3 regions of the Microbacterium sp. NPDC080005 genome follow, and region 1 is predicted to be linked to each of the others. Evidence: predicted binding sites of a transcription regulator. Region 1 holds the regulator's gene; each other region holds the start of a gene.
What was found. Region 1 encodes HrcA, which represses chaperone genes, less so after heat shock. Its sites were predicted from a motif close to TTNGCACTCGNNNNNNNCGAGTGCNAA; they were not measured.

Region 1 (5,393 bases):
CTCCGGGGCGATGCCGCCCTCCGGTCCCACGACGAGGAGCACGTCCCGGATGTCGGACGCGTCGAGCTCGACGCTCGAGAGCGCAGCGGATGCCGTCGGCTCGAGCACCAGCATCCGTGCAGACTCCGCCTGAGCGACGAGCTGCCGCGTCGTCACAGGATCGGCGACCTCGGGCAGCCACGGGCGGTGCGCCTGCTTCGCCGCCTCGCGGGCGATGGACTCCCAGCGCGCGACGCCTTTCGCGACCTTCGCGCCGTCCCAGCGCGAGACGGATCGCCCGGCCTGCCAGGGAAGGATCGCATCGACGCCCAGCTCGGTCGCCGCCTGCACGGCGAGCTCGTCACGGTCGCCCTTTGCGAGCGCCTGCACGAGCACCGTGCGGGGCGACGGCTGCGGATGCTCGGCGCGTTCCACGACCTCGACCACGACCTCCTTCGGGGCGACCGAGGAGGCCGTCCCGGTGAGCCAGAGGCCGCGGCCGTCGCCGACGGTCACGCCCTCGCCGACCCGGATGCGACGCACGGCGGCGGCGTGGTGGGCCTCGGCCCCGGTCAGCCGCACGACATCGCCGGGGCGGGCGGCACGGGCATCCTCGGTGAGGAAGTGCAGGGCCACGGTCAGCGCTTGAACTTGTCGCGGAGCTTCGAGAACAGCCCGGGGTGGAACTCGGCGAGGTGCGGCGGCGCGGGCCGCGTGCGCTTCGCGAGCTCCTGCACGAGTGCACGCGACTTCGGGTCGAGGTGGGAGGGCGTCACGACCTGCACCGCGACCCGGAGGTCGCCACGCTGCTCACCGCGCAGGGGCGTGATGCCACGACCGCGGATCGTGAGCTCGTCGCCGGCCTGCACGCCCTGACGGATCTCGAGGTCGACGGGGCCGTCGAGCGAGTCGATCGTGACGCCGGTGCCCAGGATCGCGTCGATCATCGACACCTCGAGGGTCGCGAGCAGGTCGTCGCCGTCGCGGCTGAACACGTCGTGCGGCGCGACGGTGACCTCGAGGTACAGGTCGCCGTTCGCGCCGCCCGCGGGACCGACCTCGCCCGAGCCGGGCAGCTGCAGCCGGAGCCCCGTCTCGACGCCCGCGGGGATGTCGATCGACACGGTGCGGCGGGCGCGGACACGACCCTGCCCCTGGCAGGTGGAGCAGGGGTAGGGGATGGTCGTGCCGTACCCCTGACAGGTCGTGCAGGGCTGTGACGTGACGACGTTGCCGAGGAGGCTCCGAACCGTCCGCTGGATCTGCCCGGAACCGTGGCAGATGTCGCACGTGACGGGCTGAGTGCCCGGCTGGCAGCAGGAGCCCTGGCAGGTCTCGCACAGGACCGCGGTGTCGACCTCGATGTCGCGGTGGACACCGAACACGACGTCGCCGAGGGTGAGGTCGACGCGAACGAGCGCATCCTGACCGCGCTCGCGACGCGATCGCGGACGACCCGCTCGGGTCCCGCCGCCGCCTCCGCCGAAGAACGTCTCGAAGATGTCGCTGAAACCGCCGAAGCCGGCACCGGCGCCGCCGAAGGCACCCGCGTCGCCGCCCAGGTCGTAGCGCTGGCGCTGGTCCGGATCGCTCAGGACGTCGTACGCGTGCGTGACGAGCTTGAAGCGCTCCGCCGCATCCTCACCCGGGTTGACGTCGGGGTGGAGCTGGCGCGCCAGTCGGCGGTACGCCTTCTTGATCTCGTCCGGGCTCGCGTCGCGCGCGACGCCCAGGACCTCGTAGTGGTCAGCCACAATCACCTCTCCGGCCCGGAGGCCGATTCGTTCAGCGCGACTTCTCGTCTTCTTCGAGCAGACGCGTCAGATAGTGCGCGACGGCACGGACCGCCGCGAGATTGGTGGGATAGTCCATGCGGGTCGGCCCCAGGACGCCGACGCGTGCCTGCGAACCGCCGGCGTCGTAGTCCCCCGCGACGACGGATGCCTCGGCGAGCCCGAACGGCTCGTTCTCGCGGCCGATGCTGGTCGCCAGACCACGGTCGTCCGCGACCATCTCGCCCATGAGGCGGAGGAGCGTGACCTGCTCCTCGATCGCCTCGAGCAAAGGATAGATGCTGCCGCGGAAGTCGGCCTCCCGACGTGCGAGGGTCGCCGACCCGGCCATGACCATGCGGTCCGAGCGGAACTCGTCCAGTTCCTCGCCGATCGCTCGCAACACGATCCGACGGTTCTCCTCACGCGGCGCAGGGGCCTCGTCCTCCAGGGTGCGGGCGATGGCCGCGGCACCGTCGCGGACGCTCTTGCCGGTCAGCAGCGCGGCCATCGCGAGCTTGAGCTGCTGCGCCTCTTCGGCGGTGGGCTCGGTTGCGAGGAAAGTCACCCGCTGCGAGACGCGTCCGGTGTCAGTCACGACGATGATGACGACACGGGTCCCGCCGAGGTGCACGACCTCGATGTGCGACACGTTGGCTCGGGCGAAGGAGGGGTACTGCACGATCGCGACCTGGCCGGTGAGGCGCGTGAGCGTGCGCACGGTGCGCACGAGGAGGTCGTCGAGGTCGCCGGTGTCCTCGAGGAAGGCGCCGATCGCGGACCGCTGCGCGGACGTCAACGGGCGCACCTCGGCGAGGTGATCGACGAAGACCCGGTAGCCCTTGTCCGTCGGCACACGGCCCGACGAGGTGTGCGGGGCGGTGATGAGCTCCTCGTCCTCGAGCAGCGCCATGTCGTTGCGGATCGTGGCGGCGGACACCCCGAACTGGTGGCGATCGACGATCGCCTTGCTCCCGACGGGCTCGCGCGTGTCGACGTAGTCCTGCACGATCGCACGCAGCACCTGCAGACCGCGTTCCGAGACCATCACCCCTCCTCCGCTGGCACTCTCGATCTTGGAGTGCCAATTCTACCGCGCGTGAAGCGATCTGCTCGGATCACGCGGTCAGCGCGCGGACGACCGCGTCGGCCAGGAGCCTCCCCCGCCGGGTCAGCACGATCGTGCCGCGCACGGCGGCGGCGCCCTCGACGAGTCCGTCGGCGATGAGGGATGCCACGTTCCGCCGTCCCGCGACCGTCACCTCGTCCACTGCGACGCCGTCGGCGATGCGCGAGCGCAGCAGGATGTCCTCGAGGCGGCGGGCCTCGGCATCCGGTCGCTCCCGTCCCGCGGCCGGGGACTGCCCGGCGGCCAGACGCTGCGCGTAGGCCGCGGGGTGCTTCACGTTCCACCACCGCAGCCCGCCGATGTGGCTGTGCGCGCCGGGGCCGAAGCCCCACCAATCCTGACCCCGCCAGTACGAGAGGTTGTGCCGCGACCGCTGGGCGCGGCTCGTGGACCAGTTCGAGACCTCGTACCATTCGTAGCCGGCCGCGGCGAGCAGCTCGTCGGCCAGCTCGTACATGTCGGCCTGCAGGTCGTCGTCGGGTGCGACCACCTCGCCGCGACGGATCTGACGCTCGAGTTTCGTGCCGTCCTCCACGATGAGCGCATAGGCCGAGACGTGGTCGGGCGCGAGCGCCGTCGCCGTCTCGAGCGAGGCGCGCCAGTCCTCGAGCGACTCCCCCGGCGCGCCGTAGATGAGGTCCAGGCTCACGGCGAGCCCGGCGCGCCGTGCCGCGGCGACGGCCGTCGCGATGTTCGCCGGGTCGTGCGTCCGGTCGAGGGCGGCCAGGACGTGCGGGACGGCGGACTGCATGCCGACCGAGAGACGCGTGACGCCCGCCTCCGCGAGCGTCCGAGCCACGGCATCCGTCATCGTGTCGGGGTTCGCCTCGACCGTCACCTCCGCACCCTCGGCCAACCCGAAGGTGTCGCGGACGCCGTCGAGCATCCGCGCCAGATCACCCGGCGGCAGGAGGGTCGGGGTGCCTCCGCCGAAGAACACCGTCTGCGCGGGGCGGAGCGGCCCGCGGTCGCCGAGGACGCGGCGGGAGATCTCGATCTCGCGCAGGACCTCGTCGGCGTACGCGTCCTGGCGGGCACCGCGCAGTTCGGTGGCGGTGTACGTGTTGAAGTCGCAGTAGCCGCAGCGGACGCGGCAGAACGGGACGTGCAGGTAGACGCCGAAGTCGACGTCGTCCGAGACGGTCACGTCGGCGGGAAGAGCGCCGTCGGCCGGTGCGGGATCGCCGAGGGGAAGAGCGGACCCCATCAGGAGCCGGTGGCGTACATGGGCGACATCGCCTGCAGGTACCCCTGGAACAGCGCGCGCCGGCGTCGCCTCACGAGCGGGCGCCAGACGCGGTACAAGAGACCGGTCGGCTTGTCGAAGGCGCGGACTGTGAACCAGACCTCGTCGTCGTCGCGCCACTCGAGGAGGAAGGACTCCTCGCCGCTGACGACCGAGCCGCCGACCGTGCCGAGGGAGAACCCGACGCGTCGCGGCTCGTCGACGACGGAGATCACGCGGAGCTCGGCATCCGCCCGCATCCCGCCGACCCGGCCGCGCAGGTGCACCGTCGTCCCCGCACCGGCGAAGGGCACACCGTCGGCGTCGAACCGCTGCTCGTCGTCGAGGCGGCTCGGCTGGACGGCATTGCCGTCCGCGTCGAAGCCCACACCCGAGTACATCGGACCGGGTGCCGGGCGCACGTCGCTCACCTGAAGGCCCGCCCCGCGCTGCGCACCCCAGCCGAGCAGCGACTCGCTCGAGGTGACGAAGCGGCTCTCACCGCTGCCGAGACGCCAGGACTCCTCCGCCGGGGTCGTGCCCTTCGGCGGATAGCCCATGAGATCCGGTGCCTGCGTCGCCCCGACGGCGGCGTAGTCGACGGTTCCTGCCTGGAAACTTCCGCGGCGCATCGTGCCAGCCTACTTCTTGTCCTTGCCCTCGACGTCTCCCGACAGCGCGGCGATGAACGCCTCCTGGGGGACCTCGACGCGGCCGACCATCTTCATGCGCTTCTTGCCCTCCTTCTGCTTCTCGAGCAGCTTGCGCTTACGCGTGATGTCGCCGCCGTAGCACTTGGCGAGCACGTCCTTGCGAATGGCGCGGATGTTCTCGCGGGCGATGATGCGCGCACCGATCGCTGCCTGGATCGGCACTTCGAACTGCTGGCGCGGGATGAGCTTGCGCAGCCGCTCGGTCATCATCGTCCCGTAGGAATAGGCCTTGTCGCGGTGGACGATCGAGCTGAACGCGTCGACCTTCTCGCCCTGCAGGAGGATGTCGACCTTCACGAGGTCCGCCGTCTGCGAGCCGGCCGGCTCATAGTCGAGGCTCGCGTACCCCTGAGTCTTGGACTTCAGGTGGTCGAAGAAGTCGAAGACGATCTCGCCGAGGGGCATGTTGTAGCGCAGCTCGACGCGGTCCTCGCTGAGGTAGTCCATGCCCAGCAGCGTCCCGCGACGCGACTGGCAGAGCTCCATGACGGTGCCCACGTAATCCTTCGGCAACAGGATGCCGACCTTCACGACGGGCTCGGAGACCTCGGCGACGCGGCCGTCGGGGTACTCGG
Region 2 (5,393 bases), on a different contig from region 1:
GTGCGCTGCGCGCTGCTCGCCGTGGACCTTCAGGTCGAGGGAGCGACTGTTGGCGGCGATGACCGCCGCCGTAGCGAGGTCGGTGAGCAGCGTCGATGCCGCCTCGGACCGGCGCGTGAGGGCGGCCTGGAGATCGGGAAGATGCCGGCGGATGCGGTCAGCTGCGGCATCGTCGACGCGCGTGCGGTGCGCGACGGCGGCCAGCGTGGCCGCGAGTTCGTCCTCGACGTCCCCCAGGGTGCTCATGCGGTGGACCTCCCGCCCCCAGCGTAGAGGGCGCCGCGCCGCCCCTCAGTCGGCGCGGCCCACCGTGCTGTCGAGGAAGGCGTGGATCGTCGCGTGCAGGGCGGCCGTCGCCGCGGCATCGATCGTCCCCGCGTGCCCGCCTTCGACGGGCTCGAGGTAGTGCACCTCGGCATCCGTCTCGCCCGCCAACCGGGCCGCCATCTTGCGCGCCTGCACGGGCCCTACCCGGTCGTCGCTGGCCGCGGCGTAGATGAGGGATGCCGGGTACCGCCGCCCGGGCTCGATCAGGTGGTACGGCGAGAAGGTCTTCACGAACTCCCAGTCGCTTGGATCGTCGGGGTCGCCGTACTCGGCGATCCAACTGGCGCCGGCGGAGAGGCGCGTGTACCGGCGCATGTCGAGGAGGGGGACCCCGCAGACGATCGCGCCGAAATCGTCGGGGTACTGCGTCAGCATGTTGCCGACGAGCAGCCCGCCGTTGCTGCGCCCGTGGCAGGCGATGCGGTCCGGTGTCGACACGCCGCGCGCGACGAGGTCACGGGAGACGGCGGCGAAGTCCTCGTAGGCGCGGTGCCGGTTCTCGCGAAGCGCGGCGAGATGCCACTCCGGACCGAACTCGCCTCCGCCGCGGATGTTCGCGACGACGTAGACGCGGCCCCGTTCGAGCCACGCCGGTCCCACGATCGTCGGATACTCGGGCGTGAGGGCGTGCTCGAAGCCGCCGTACCCGTTCATCAGCACGGGCAGGGCGCCGCGGCGCTCGCGCGGGCCGACTTCGAAGTACGGCACGCGGGTGCCGTCGGCCGACGTCGCCCAGTGCTGCTCGGCGACGAGCCCGGTCGTGTCGAAGGTCGCCCGACTCCGGTCGACCACTCGCGGCGCCGCTCCCGGGTCGAGTACGAGCAGGGTCGGCGGCGTCAGGAATCCGCGTGCCACGATCCAGAGCTGGTCGTCCTCGTCGGCGTCCGCCGTCGCGACGTTGGCGCTGAAGAGGTCGTCGTCGCCGAGGCCCAGATCGAGGTCGTCACCGGTCAGCGTCACGGGGTCGAGCGACACCAGCCTGCTCTGCACCCGATCCAGGACCGACAGGACGAGGCGGGTCTTCGTCCAGGTCCAGGACTCCAGCACCGCGGTGTCCGTCGGGATGAAGGCGACGCGCAGGTCGGATCCGTCGCCGCTCGTCACGGTCTCCAGGGGACCGATGAGGAGGGTGCCCGACGGATGCGTCGTATCTCCGATGCGCCACGGGGTCGTCGTCCGCACGGCGACGAGGTCGCCGTGCACATCGGCGTGGGCATCCTGCGGCACGGCGATCAGGCGCGGCTCGCCGCCGTCCCAGACCCACGCCTCGGAGTGGAAAAAGTCGTGCGCGACGACGACCATCGGTGTCGCCGTGCCCGCCGTGCGGTCGACGTGCACGAAGACGCCGACGTCCGACGGCTCGCCGGTGACGATCGGGGGAGCGTCATCGAGCCCTTCGCCGCGCCGCCACGCGCGTGCGCTGATCGGGTAGCCCGAGTCGGTGGTGTCGCCGCCGTGCAGCGCCGTCGCGACGAGCAGGGTGTCCCGATCGATCCACGAGACGCGGTGCTTGTCGGCGCCGAGGATGAAGGGGGCGTCGTCGACGAATCGCCGGGACTCGAGGTCGAACTCCCGGACGACGGCCGCGTCACCGCCGTCGGGGCTGAGCCGGACCAGCGCACGTCCGCTGCCGGCGGGGCCGTGGGTCGCGCCGGCGAAGGCCCAGGACGCGCCCTCCTCGCGGCCGAGCGCGTCGATGTCGAGCAGCACATCCCACGTGGGGGAGCCCGCCGCGAAGTCGGCGAGGGATGTCCGGCGCCAGAGGCCGCGCGGGTTGTCGGCATCCCGCCACAGGTCGTACATGAGATCGCCGTGCCGGCTCGGCACGACGAGTCGATCGGGGTCCTGCAGGATGCCGGTCAGCCGGCTCTCGAGCGCGTCCCTCGCCGCGCCGGCATAGACGGCCTCGGTCTCCGCAGTGCGTGCCGAGGCCCACGCGAGGGCCGCGGGGCCGTCGATCTCCTCCAGCCAGAGGAAGGGGTCGGCGGGCTCGGGGGCGGTCTCGGCGGCGCTCATGACGTCAGCCTACGGGGACCTCGACGAGGCTCGTTCGCCGTCGGAGAACCATTGGCACTCGTGTAGGGAGAGTGCTAATCTAGACCTACTTGAGCCGCTGGGGCTCAACTTTGAGACCACACGACAAAGGAGAGAATCATGGCGACCTACGACCCGTTCCGTGAGATCGACCGCCTGGCGTCGACGCTCTTCGACACGCGCCGCGGCCCGCGACGGATGCCGATGGACCTGTACCGCGACGGCGACCACTACGTCCTGAACGCCGACCTTCCCGGCATCGACCCGGGCTCGGTCGACATCGACGTCGACGGTCAGCTGCTGACCATCCGCGCCGAGCGCACGCTGTCGTCCGGCGAGGGGGTCAAGTGGATCACGCGCGAGCGTGAGACCGCGAGCTTCCTCCGCCAGCTCAACCTCGGGCAGGGCATCGACACCGACGCCATCACCGCGACCTACAACAACGGCGTCCTGACCGTCACCATCCCGGTGAGCGAGAAGGCCAAGCCGCGCAAGGTCGAGGTGGTCGCCGACGGTTCGGCTCCGACCATCTCGGCGCGCGAGAGCGAGCCGCAGCCGATCGACCAGTGATCGACCCGCCGTCAGGGCGATGAGATGACGATCGCCCCGCACCCCGTCTCGGGTGCGGGGCGATTCTCGTCTCGTCAGACGCCGCGCAGGCGTGCGGTCAGCTTCTCGAGCTGAGCCAGTTCGTCGTCGGTGAGCACCGACATCCGCTCGGCGATCGTGCGCCCGTGCGTCGTCGCGAGGCGGCGGAACATCGTCGCACCCTTCTCCGTGGCTCGGATGAGGGCGCCGCGCCCGTCCTGAGGGTCGGGACACTTGGACACCAGGCCGCGCGTCACCATCCGGTCCACCAGCCGCGAGACGCTCGGCTGACTGATGAGCATGTTCGCCGTCACGTCGCGCAGTCGGGCGGTGTGGTCCTCGCCGCGGGTGACCGTGAGCAGCACGTCGTACTCGCCGCTCGACAGCTCGTGCCCTTCGAAGTCCTGCCCGATCTCCGCCAGCACCTCGTGCTGCGCGCGGAAGAGACTCTCCCAGGCGGCGATGGCGAGGCGGCGGTCTGTCATGGCGTCAACTGTAGCGTCGCCGTCGACGCCGCCCCGACGGCTCGACACCCCCTGGCAACCACGCCGCCACGCTCCGTTCTCCCGTCGAAGAGAGGATTCTCATGAAGGCCCTTGTTGCTATGTCCTGACAAGTCGTGCGTGCCTCGGTAGTCTGCGACCAACCCCGCAACCAACGGAAGTGAGGCGCGCCCGTGAGCGTGAAGAAACACACAGGCAGAACCGGCGTCCGCGTCGGCGCGGCGATCAGCGGACTCGGTGTCCTCGTCGCCTGCACCCTGACCGCCGGACCGGCCTTCGCCGCCACCGGCTTCACCGAGGAGCAGAAGAACGCGACGTATACGTCGGACGCGACCGCCTCGACGGGAGACTCGAGCTCACCCAGTGCCGACAACTGGTCGGTGCGGATGATGGACGTCTTCGACGACCTGCGCACCGACCGCGGCGAGGGCGGCAACGCCGCCGTCATGGACTACAACGACGAGATCACCAGCCGGATCAACCTCACCGCGTCCGACGAGCAGGTGCAGCGGGCGATCGTCGACCAGTACGAGGACATGTCGATCAGCATGGCCGACGCGTTCGGCCAGAAGCTCGGCGCGATCTACACCGAGGCTGCTGTGGCAGGAGAGCTGCCGAAGACCACGTGGCTGCTGAGCAAGGAGAGCGGGAAGCTCGGTTCGACCTCGTCGAGCAACCCACCGAAGAACTACTTCGACTACGACCGCCCGTACCTGCGACTCGACACGACGACACAGCTCGAGTACCGCGACAAGGAGGGCGGCGACGCGTGGGGCTCGACGAGCGGATCGTATCCGTCGGGACACACGTCGCAGGCCTACTGGCAGGGCACGGCGCTGGCCGAGATGCTGCCCGAGCTCGCGCCGCAGATCCTCGCTCGCACGGCCGAGGCGTCCGACAACCGCATCGTCATGGCGGCGCACTACGCGCTCGACGTCATCAGCGGTCGGATGATGGGCCAGAAGATCATCGCGCTGCGCCTCGCCGACCCCGAGATGCGCGCTCTCGTCGAGGAGGCGGGTCAGGAGATCCGCGACGTCCTCGAAGCCGGGTGCGGTGACACGCTCGAGAATTGCATCGCCGAGGACGCCCCCTACATGTCCACGGAAGACGCCCTGGCCTACTACGAGGAGCGCCTCGGGTACGGCTTCCCCGACGTCGGACCCAAGGGTGCCCCCGTCGTCGTGCCCGAGGGTGCGGAGGAGCTGCTGGTCTCGACCCAGCCCGACCTGACGCCCGAACAGCGTCGGCAGCTGCTCGCCCTGACGGCAGCGGATTCCGGTCATCCGCTCGACGTGGGTGAGCAGGAGAGCTGGCAGCGCATGAACCTCGCTGCGGCGATGGCCGCGGAGGTCACCGTGAAGGACGACGGCTCGATCGTCATCGGGGATGCCGGTGGCGAGCCCACCCCGGAGCCGACGCCGACCCCCGAGCCGACCCCGGCTCCCGAGCCGACCCCCACCCCTGAGCCCACCCCGGCCCCGGAGCCGACCCCCAGCCCCGAGGCGACCCCGGCGCCGCAGCCCTCGCTGCCCTCGACCGGCGGCTCGCCGAGCGCTCCCGTCGCGAACGGCGACGACCTGCCGGCGGCGGCGGAGGGCCGCATCCAGGCATCCGTCCGCGGCGACCGTGTCGTGGTCTCGGGTCTGACCGCCGGTGACCGCTACTACGGGTTCATCTATTCGACGCCGACGGCGCTGGGTGGGACGACCGCGGATGCCGCCGGCTCGGCGAGCTTCGCGCTGCCGGCCGACCTCGACGAGGGTGCGCACCGTGTCGCCGTCGTCGACGAGTCGGGTGAACTCGTCGGCTGGGCCGCCGTGACGATCGGGAACAGTGAGCCCGCAGCTGTCGACGACGAGCTCGCGTCGACGGGTGGTCAGTCCGCCCCGCTGTGGGTCGCGGGCGGTGCCGGGGCGGCGCTGCTCGGTCTCGGCGTGG
Region 3 (5,393 bases), on a different contig from region 1:
GACAGATGGTCGCCATGGGACGCGCGCTCATGATGGACCCGTACGTCCTCCTGCTCGACGAACCGTCGGCCGGTCTGTCGCCGTCGCGGCAGGACGAGGCGTTCCTGCGCGTCTCGGAGATCAACAAGGCTGGTGTCACCACGATCATGGTCGAGCAGAACGCGCGTCGCTGCCTGCAGATCTGCGACCGTGGCTACGTCCTCGACCAGGGCCGTGACGCCTACACCGGTACCGGCCGTGAGCTCCTCAACGACCCCAAGGTGATCGGTCTCTACCTCGGCACACTGGGCACCTGACGCCCCGCCGTACCTGACGATGCCCCCGGTCACTCGGCCGGGGGCATCGTCGTACCTGTCGCACGCGTCGCTGCGTGGTGGGGGCGACGTCGCATGGGTCGGATGCGCCGAGTGAGGGGACCACGCCTCGGCGCCCGCTTCCCCGCCACGACATGCTGCACGCCACCGCCTCTCGCGACGAGGGGACCCGGGGGCGGCGGCATCCGCCGGTGCCCCCGGGATGGCCGGCCAGGCAAAGAAAACGGCCCCGGTCCGAAGACCGGGGCCGTTCTGGGATCGTCGATCAGCCGACGTTGAGGAACGAGTAGTTGTTGTCCTCGCCGTACTCGAAGATGCCGATGGAGGCATCCTGCGGGTCGCCCACCTCGTTGAAGGTGATCGGGCCGGAAACGCCGTCGTAGTCCGCGACGTCACCGGCGATGATGATGTCGGCGCACTCGGCATACGTGGTGCACTTCGTGCCCTCACCGGTGCCGCCCGACACCTGCTGGAGGTGCGCTGCGACGTCGGGGCCTTCCGAGGAGCCGGCCTCGAGGGCGGCCAGGGCGAGGAGGATCACCGCGTCGTAGGACTCCGGTCCGTAGGTGAAGTCCGCCAGCTCGGCGTTGCCCTCGCCGGTCCAGAACTCGTTCAGACCGTCACGGAACTCCGCGATCGACGCGGGGTCCACAGCCGGGTAGGTGCCCTTGGCGCCCGTCAGGGTGCCCGCGTCGAACTCCTCGCCGAAGTTCGCCAGGTTGCCGTCCACGAAGTACATCTTGTCCTTCGGGAACTCCGCCGCGACGAGCTCGGGGATGATCGTCTTGACCTCTTCGAAGGTGATGAGGGCGATCGCGTCGGGGTCCGCCGCCAGCACCGTCTCGACCTGCGAGGAGAAGTTGGTGTCGCCGGTGTTGTACAGCGCGGCCGACACGACGGACCCGCCCGCCTCCTCGAAGGCAGCCTTCGCGAAGCACGCGAGACCGGTTCCGTAGGAGTCGTTGAGGATGATCATGCCGAGGGTCTCAGCGCCGTCGCCTGCGATGAGGTTTCCGAGCACCTGGCCCTGGAGCACGTCGGAGGGAGCCGTTCGCCAGTACAGACCGTTGTCCTCGTAGCCCGTGAAGGCAGCGGAGGTGTTCGCCGGCGAGAACTGGATCGCGTCGGCAGCGATGACCTGGTCGATGAACTGCAGCGAGGTACCCGACGACGCGGCACCGATGATGGCCGTGGCACCGGCGTTCAGCAGACGCGGGATCTCGGTCTCGTAGGCCTTGTTGTCGGTGTCGCCCGAGTCGCCCTGGACGAGGTTGATGGTCACGCCCTTGTCAGCGGCGTTCACCTCGGATGCGGCGTACTCGGTGCCGGCGATCTCGGGCGGGCCGAGGAAGGCGAGGTTGCCGGTCACGGGCAGGGCCGTGCCGATCGTGTACTCGAGGTCGGTGGCAGGACCCTCCGACGTGGAGGTGTACTCCGGGGTGTACGACGCGGGCTGTGCCTCGTCGCAGTTGACCGGGAAGTCGAAACCGGCGGGCTCCTCGGAGGCGCCGCCGGATGCAGTGGGGGTCGAGGAACCGGCGCAGCCGGCCAGGACCATTGCGCTCGCGCCGATCAGGGCGATGGCGCCCATGACCTTTGCGGAACGCGAACGGGTGAGAACGCTCATTGTGCTCCTTGCTGTGGTGACACGGGTCAGTTCGGGACCAGCCCGGTGTGTTCAACCTAGCGGCGCGCTCGTCTCCCCAATGTTGCCGTTCGTTAACGATGTGTAACGAGGTGGGCACGCTCCCATAACGGTGCCGGGATGCGGTATCCGTCGTCTTCAGACGGGGTCTGGGACGACCGCCTCGGCGCGGGTCCGGCTGCGCCGGGAGGCCACGATCGAGTCGACGGTGAACACCGCCACGGCGACCCAGACCAGGGCGAACCCGATCCATCGCTCGAACGGCATCGGCTCCCCCAGGATGAGGACTCCCGTGAGGAACTGCATGATCGGGGCGACGAACTGCAGGATGCCGATCACGGTGAGCGACGTGCGACGGGCCCCGGCGGAGAAGAAGAGGAGCGGGGTCGCCGTCACCGCACCGGCGAGCAGGAGCAGCGTCGTGTGTGCGGCGCCCTGAGTGCCCATCGTCAGGCCGGAGGTGACGCCGACCAGGACGAGCTGCAGGACAGCGATCGGCACGAGCCAGAAGGACTCGAGGGTGAGGCCGCTCACGGCATCCACCGACGGTCCGATCTTCTTCTTGACGAGACCGTACGTCGCGAAGCTCGCTGCGAGCGCGAGGGCGATCCACGGCACCCGACCGACCGCGACGATGATCACGACGACGGCTGTGCCGGCGATGCCCACGGCGACCCACTGAACGGTCCGCAGGCGCTCCTTCAGGACGATGACGCCGAGGAGCACGGTCGCGATCGGGTTGATGAAGTAGCCCAGGCTCGTTTCGACGACGTGGCCCGTGAGGGTGCCGATCAGGAAGACCTGCCAGTTGACGTAGATGAGCAGTCCGGCGAGGAGGGTCCAGAGCATCAGCCGGCGATCGTGCAGGATCACGCGCATCCGCCCCCAGCCGCGCGTGATCGCGAGCAGCGCGAGACAGAAGACGAGGCTCAACAGGATGCGCCAGCCGACGACCTCCCAGGGGGTGGTCGGTGCGAGGCTGACGAAGTACAGGGGCAGGAAGCCCCACAGGACATAGGCCGAGAAGACGAAGATCGCGCCCAGGGACTTCTCGCGCGCGGCCTGCTCGGGTGTCATGAGCACAAGCCTACGACGGTCATGACAGCGAGCACATCCCGCGGACTGCCGCCGGTCGTGCGGATCCTGCCAACACCGCGGACAGGAACGAGAGAGGGCCCGGATGCCGAAGCATCCGAGCCCTCTGCTGATCGCTGCGTGTCAGCGGACGACGACCGCCAGGACGTCGCGAGCCGACAGGACGAGGAACTCGTCGGCGCCGAACTTGACCTCGGTGCCGCCGTACTTGCTGTACAGGACGCGGTCGCCGACGGCGACGTCGAGCGGAACGCGGTTGCCGTTGTCGTCGATGCGGCCGGGGCCCACGGCCACGACCTCGCCCTCCTGGGGCTTCTCCTTGGCGGTGTCAGGGATGACCAGGCCACTCGCGGTGGTCTGCTCGGCCTCGACCTGCTTGATGACGATGCGGTCTTCGAGCGGCTTGATGGAAACCGACACGGTCTACCTCTTTCTTGCTGGTGGGGTCCTGCTTCAAGACTCATCAGCACTCGCTTACCGAGAGTGCTAACGAAAGTCTAGAGGCCGGTTGGCACTCACGCAACGCGAGTGCCAACACGATGACGGATGCCGCGTCGGCCTAGGCTGGCCGGATGGAACAGGCCGAACTCACCGCTCTCCTGACGCCCCAGGGACTGCGGCTGATCGATGAGGTCGGACCCCTGGCATCCACTGCCGAGGTCGCCACCGCCGTCTCCCGACTGCGTGCGGCCGGCCACTCCCCCGACCTGGTGTCCGCCGTCGTCGGACAGGCCCACCTGCGCGTGCGGGCGCAGGCCAAGTTCGGTCCCTTCGCCGACCGGATGCTGTTCACCCGCGCAGGTCTCGAACAGGCGACACGTCTCGAGGTCGCCGCCCGCCACGCCGCGCGATTCCGAGACGCCGGAATCACCCGCGTCGCGGACCTCGGATGCGGCATCGGCGGTGACGCGCTGGGGTTCGCCGGCATCGGGCTCGACGTCCTCGCCGTCGACGCGGACGAGACGACCGCCGCTCTCGCGGCGTACAACCTCGCACCCTTCGGTGAGGCCGTCACCGTGCAGCACGGCCGCGCCGAGGAGACGGACCTGACCGGCTGCGACGCGGTGTGGCTGGACCCCGCCCGCCGGACCGCGGGGCACAGCGAGACGAGTCGCACCCGGCCGGAGGACTGGTCGCCCTCGCTCGATTGGGCGTTCGCCCTCGCGGAGCGGATGCCGGTGGGCATCAAGCTCGGACCGGGACTCGACCGCGGACTCCTCCCCGACGACGTCGAGGCGCAGTGGATCAGCGTCGACGGATCGACGGTCGAGCTCGTGCTGTGGTCGGGTGCGCTGCGGCGCGCAGGCGTCGCGCGCTCCGCGCTGGTGCTGCGGGGTGGCGCCGCGGCGGAGCTCACCGCCGCGGCGGATGCGCCCGATGAACCGGTCCGCGAGCTCGGCGCGTTCGTGCACGAACCCGAGGGCGCGGTCATTCGCGCGCGCTTGATCGGCGAGGTCGCGCGCGCGCTGCAGGCGGGGATGGTCGCCGACGGGATCGCGTACCTGACCTCGGACGCCGCCTTGACGAACCCCTTCGTGCAGTCGTTCCGCGTACGGGAGGTCCTGCCGCTGAAGGTCCCCGCGATCAACACCGCCCTGCAGGCTCGGGGCGTCGGCACCGTCGAGATCAAGAAGCGCGGGGTCGACGTAGACCCGGCGCAGTTCCGGCGCAAGCTCGCGCTGCGCGGCGACACCTCGGCCACCCTGATCCTCACGCGTGTCGGCGATGGCCGTGGCGCGAAACGGGTCGCGGTCCTCGCCGACCGGGTCTGAGTCAGCCTGTCAGGCCGCCCTGCGCGGCCGCCCACCACAGCCACCCCGCGCTGTACACGAGCGACCCGACGCTGAGTCCGAGGCCCCAGAGCGCCGTCTCGCGCTTCTCCCACGGGCGACGGAGCGCGAGGACCGCGAGGACGACCCCGATGATGCCGATCGGGAAACCCCAGCCGACGAAGCAGGCGAGGACGAGCGCCAGCGTCCCGAACAGCAGAGACCAGCCCGCACTGCGCGGGAGCACGGGCGCCGGCGGGATCCATCGGACATCCGGCGCGAACTTCTCGTCAGGATCGGGATGCACGGTCAGCGGCGGAGCGACGGGGAGCGGCTGCGTCAGCTCCCGACGGAACCCGCCCCGGTGCGCTCCCGGGAGGGCGGTGTCCGTCGGAGCCGGCGCGACGTCCGGCGACGCGGGCTCGACGACGGGAGTCCCGCCGACAGCGGGTGCGGCGGGCGGCGGCATCCGCTCGTCGCTCATGACGACGGCTCCACCTGGATCGTCGTGACGGGGAGAGTCGAGTCCGCTCCGAAGGCGAGCGTCGAGGCGGGGCGTCCGCTCATGAT

Region 2: a site for HrcA is predicted at 2,395-2,421, ahead of AB0259_RS07545 (Hsp20/alpha crystallin family protein). Genes of this name have one in related genera too.
Region 3: a site for HrcA is predicted at 3,563-3,589, ahead of groES (co-chaperone GroES). Genes of this name have one in related genera too.

What each region holds. Positions count from the first base shown of each region.
Region 1 covers NZ_JBFBLD010000001.1:1,177,020-1,182,412, forward strand. Annotated here, with positions in the region: gene AB0259_RS05735 (16S rRNA (uracil(1498)-N(3))-methyltransferase) at 1-615, opposite strand, end outside; gene dnaJ (molecular chaperone DnaJ) at 618-1,733, opposite strand; gene hrcA (heat-inducible transcriptional repressor HrcA) at 1,765-2,799, opposite strand; gene hemW (radical SAM family heme chaperone HemW) at 2,870-4,087, opposite strand; gene AB0259_RS05755 (DUF1990 family protein) at 4,087-4,737, opposite strand; gene lepA (translation elongation factor 4) at 4,747-5,393, opposite strand, start outside.
Region 2 covers NZ_JBFBLD010000002.1:130,946-136,338, reverse strand. Annotated here, with positions in the region: gene AB0259_RS07555 (hypothetical protein) at 1-246, opposite strand, end outside; gene AB0259_RS07550 (prolyl oligopeptidase family serine peptidase) at 292-2,343, opposite strand; gene AB0259_RS07545 (Hsp20/alpha crystallin family protein) at 2,482-2,931, shown strand; gene AB0259_RS07540 (MarR family winged helix-turn-helix transcriptional regulator) at 3,006-3,434, opposite strand; gene AB0259_RS07535 (phosphatase PAP2 family protein) at 3,626-5,393, shown strand, end outside.
Region 3 covers NZ_JBFBLD010000002.1:1,335,595-1,340,987, reverse strand. Annotated here, with positions in the region: gene AB0259_RS13260 (ABC transporter ATP-binding protein) at 1-296, shown strand, start outside; gene AB0259_RS13255 (ABC transporter substrate-binding protein) at 580-1,941, opposite strand; gene rarD (EamA family transporter RarD) at 2,098-3,036, opposite strand; gene groES (co-chaperone GroES) at 3,178-3,474, opposite strand; gene AB0259_RS13240 (class I SAM-dependent methyltransferase) at 3,627-4,826, shown strand; gene AB0259_RS13235 (hypothetical protein) at 4,828-5,307, opposite strand; gene tsaD (tRNA (adenosine(37)-N6)-threonylcarbamoyltransferase complex transferase subunit TsaD) at 5,304-5,393, opposite strand, start outside.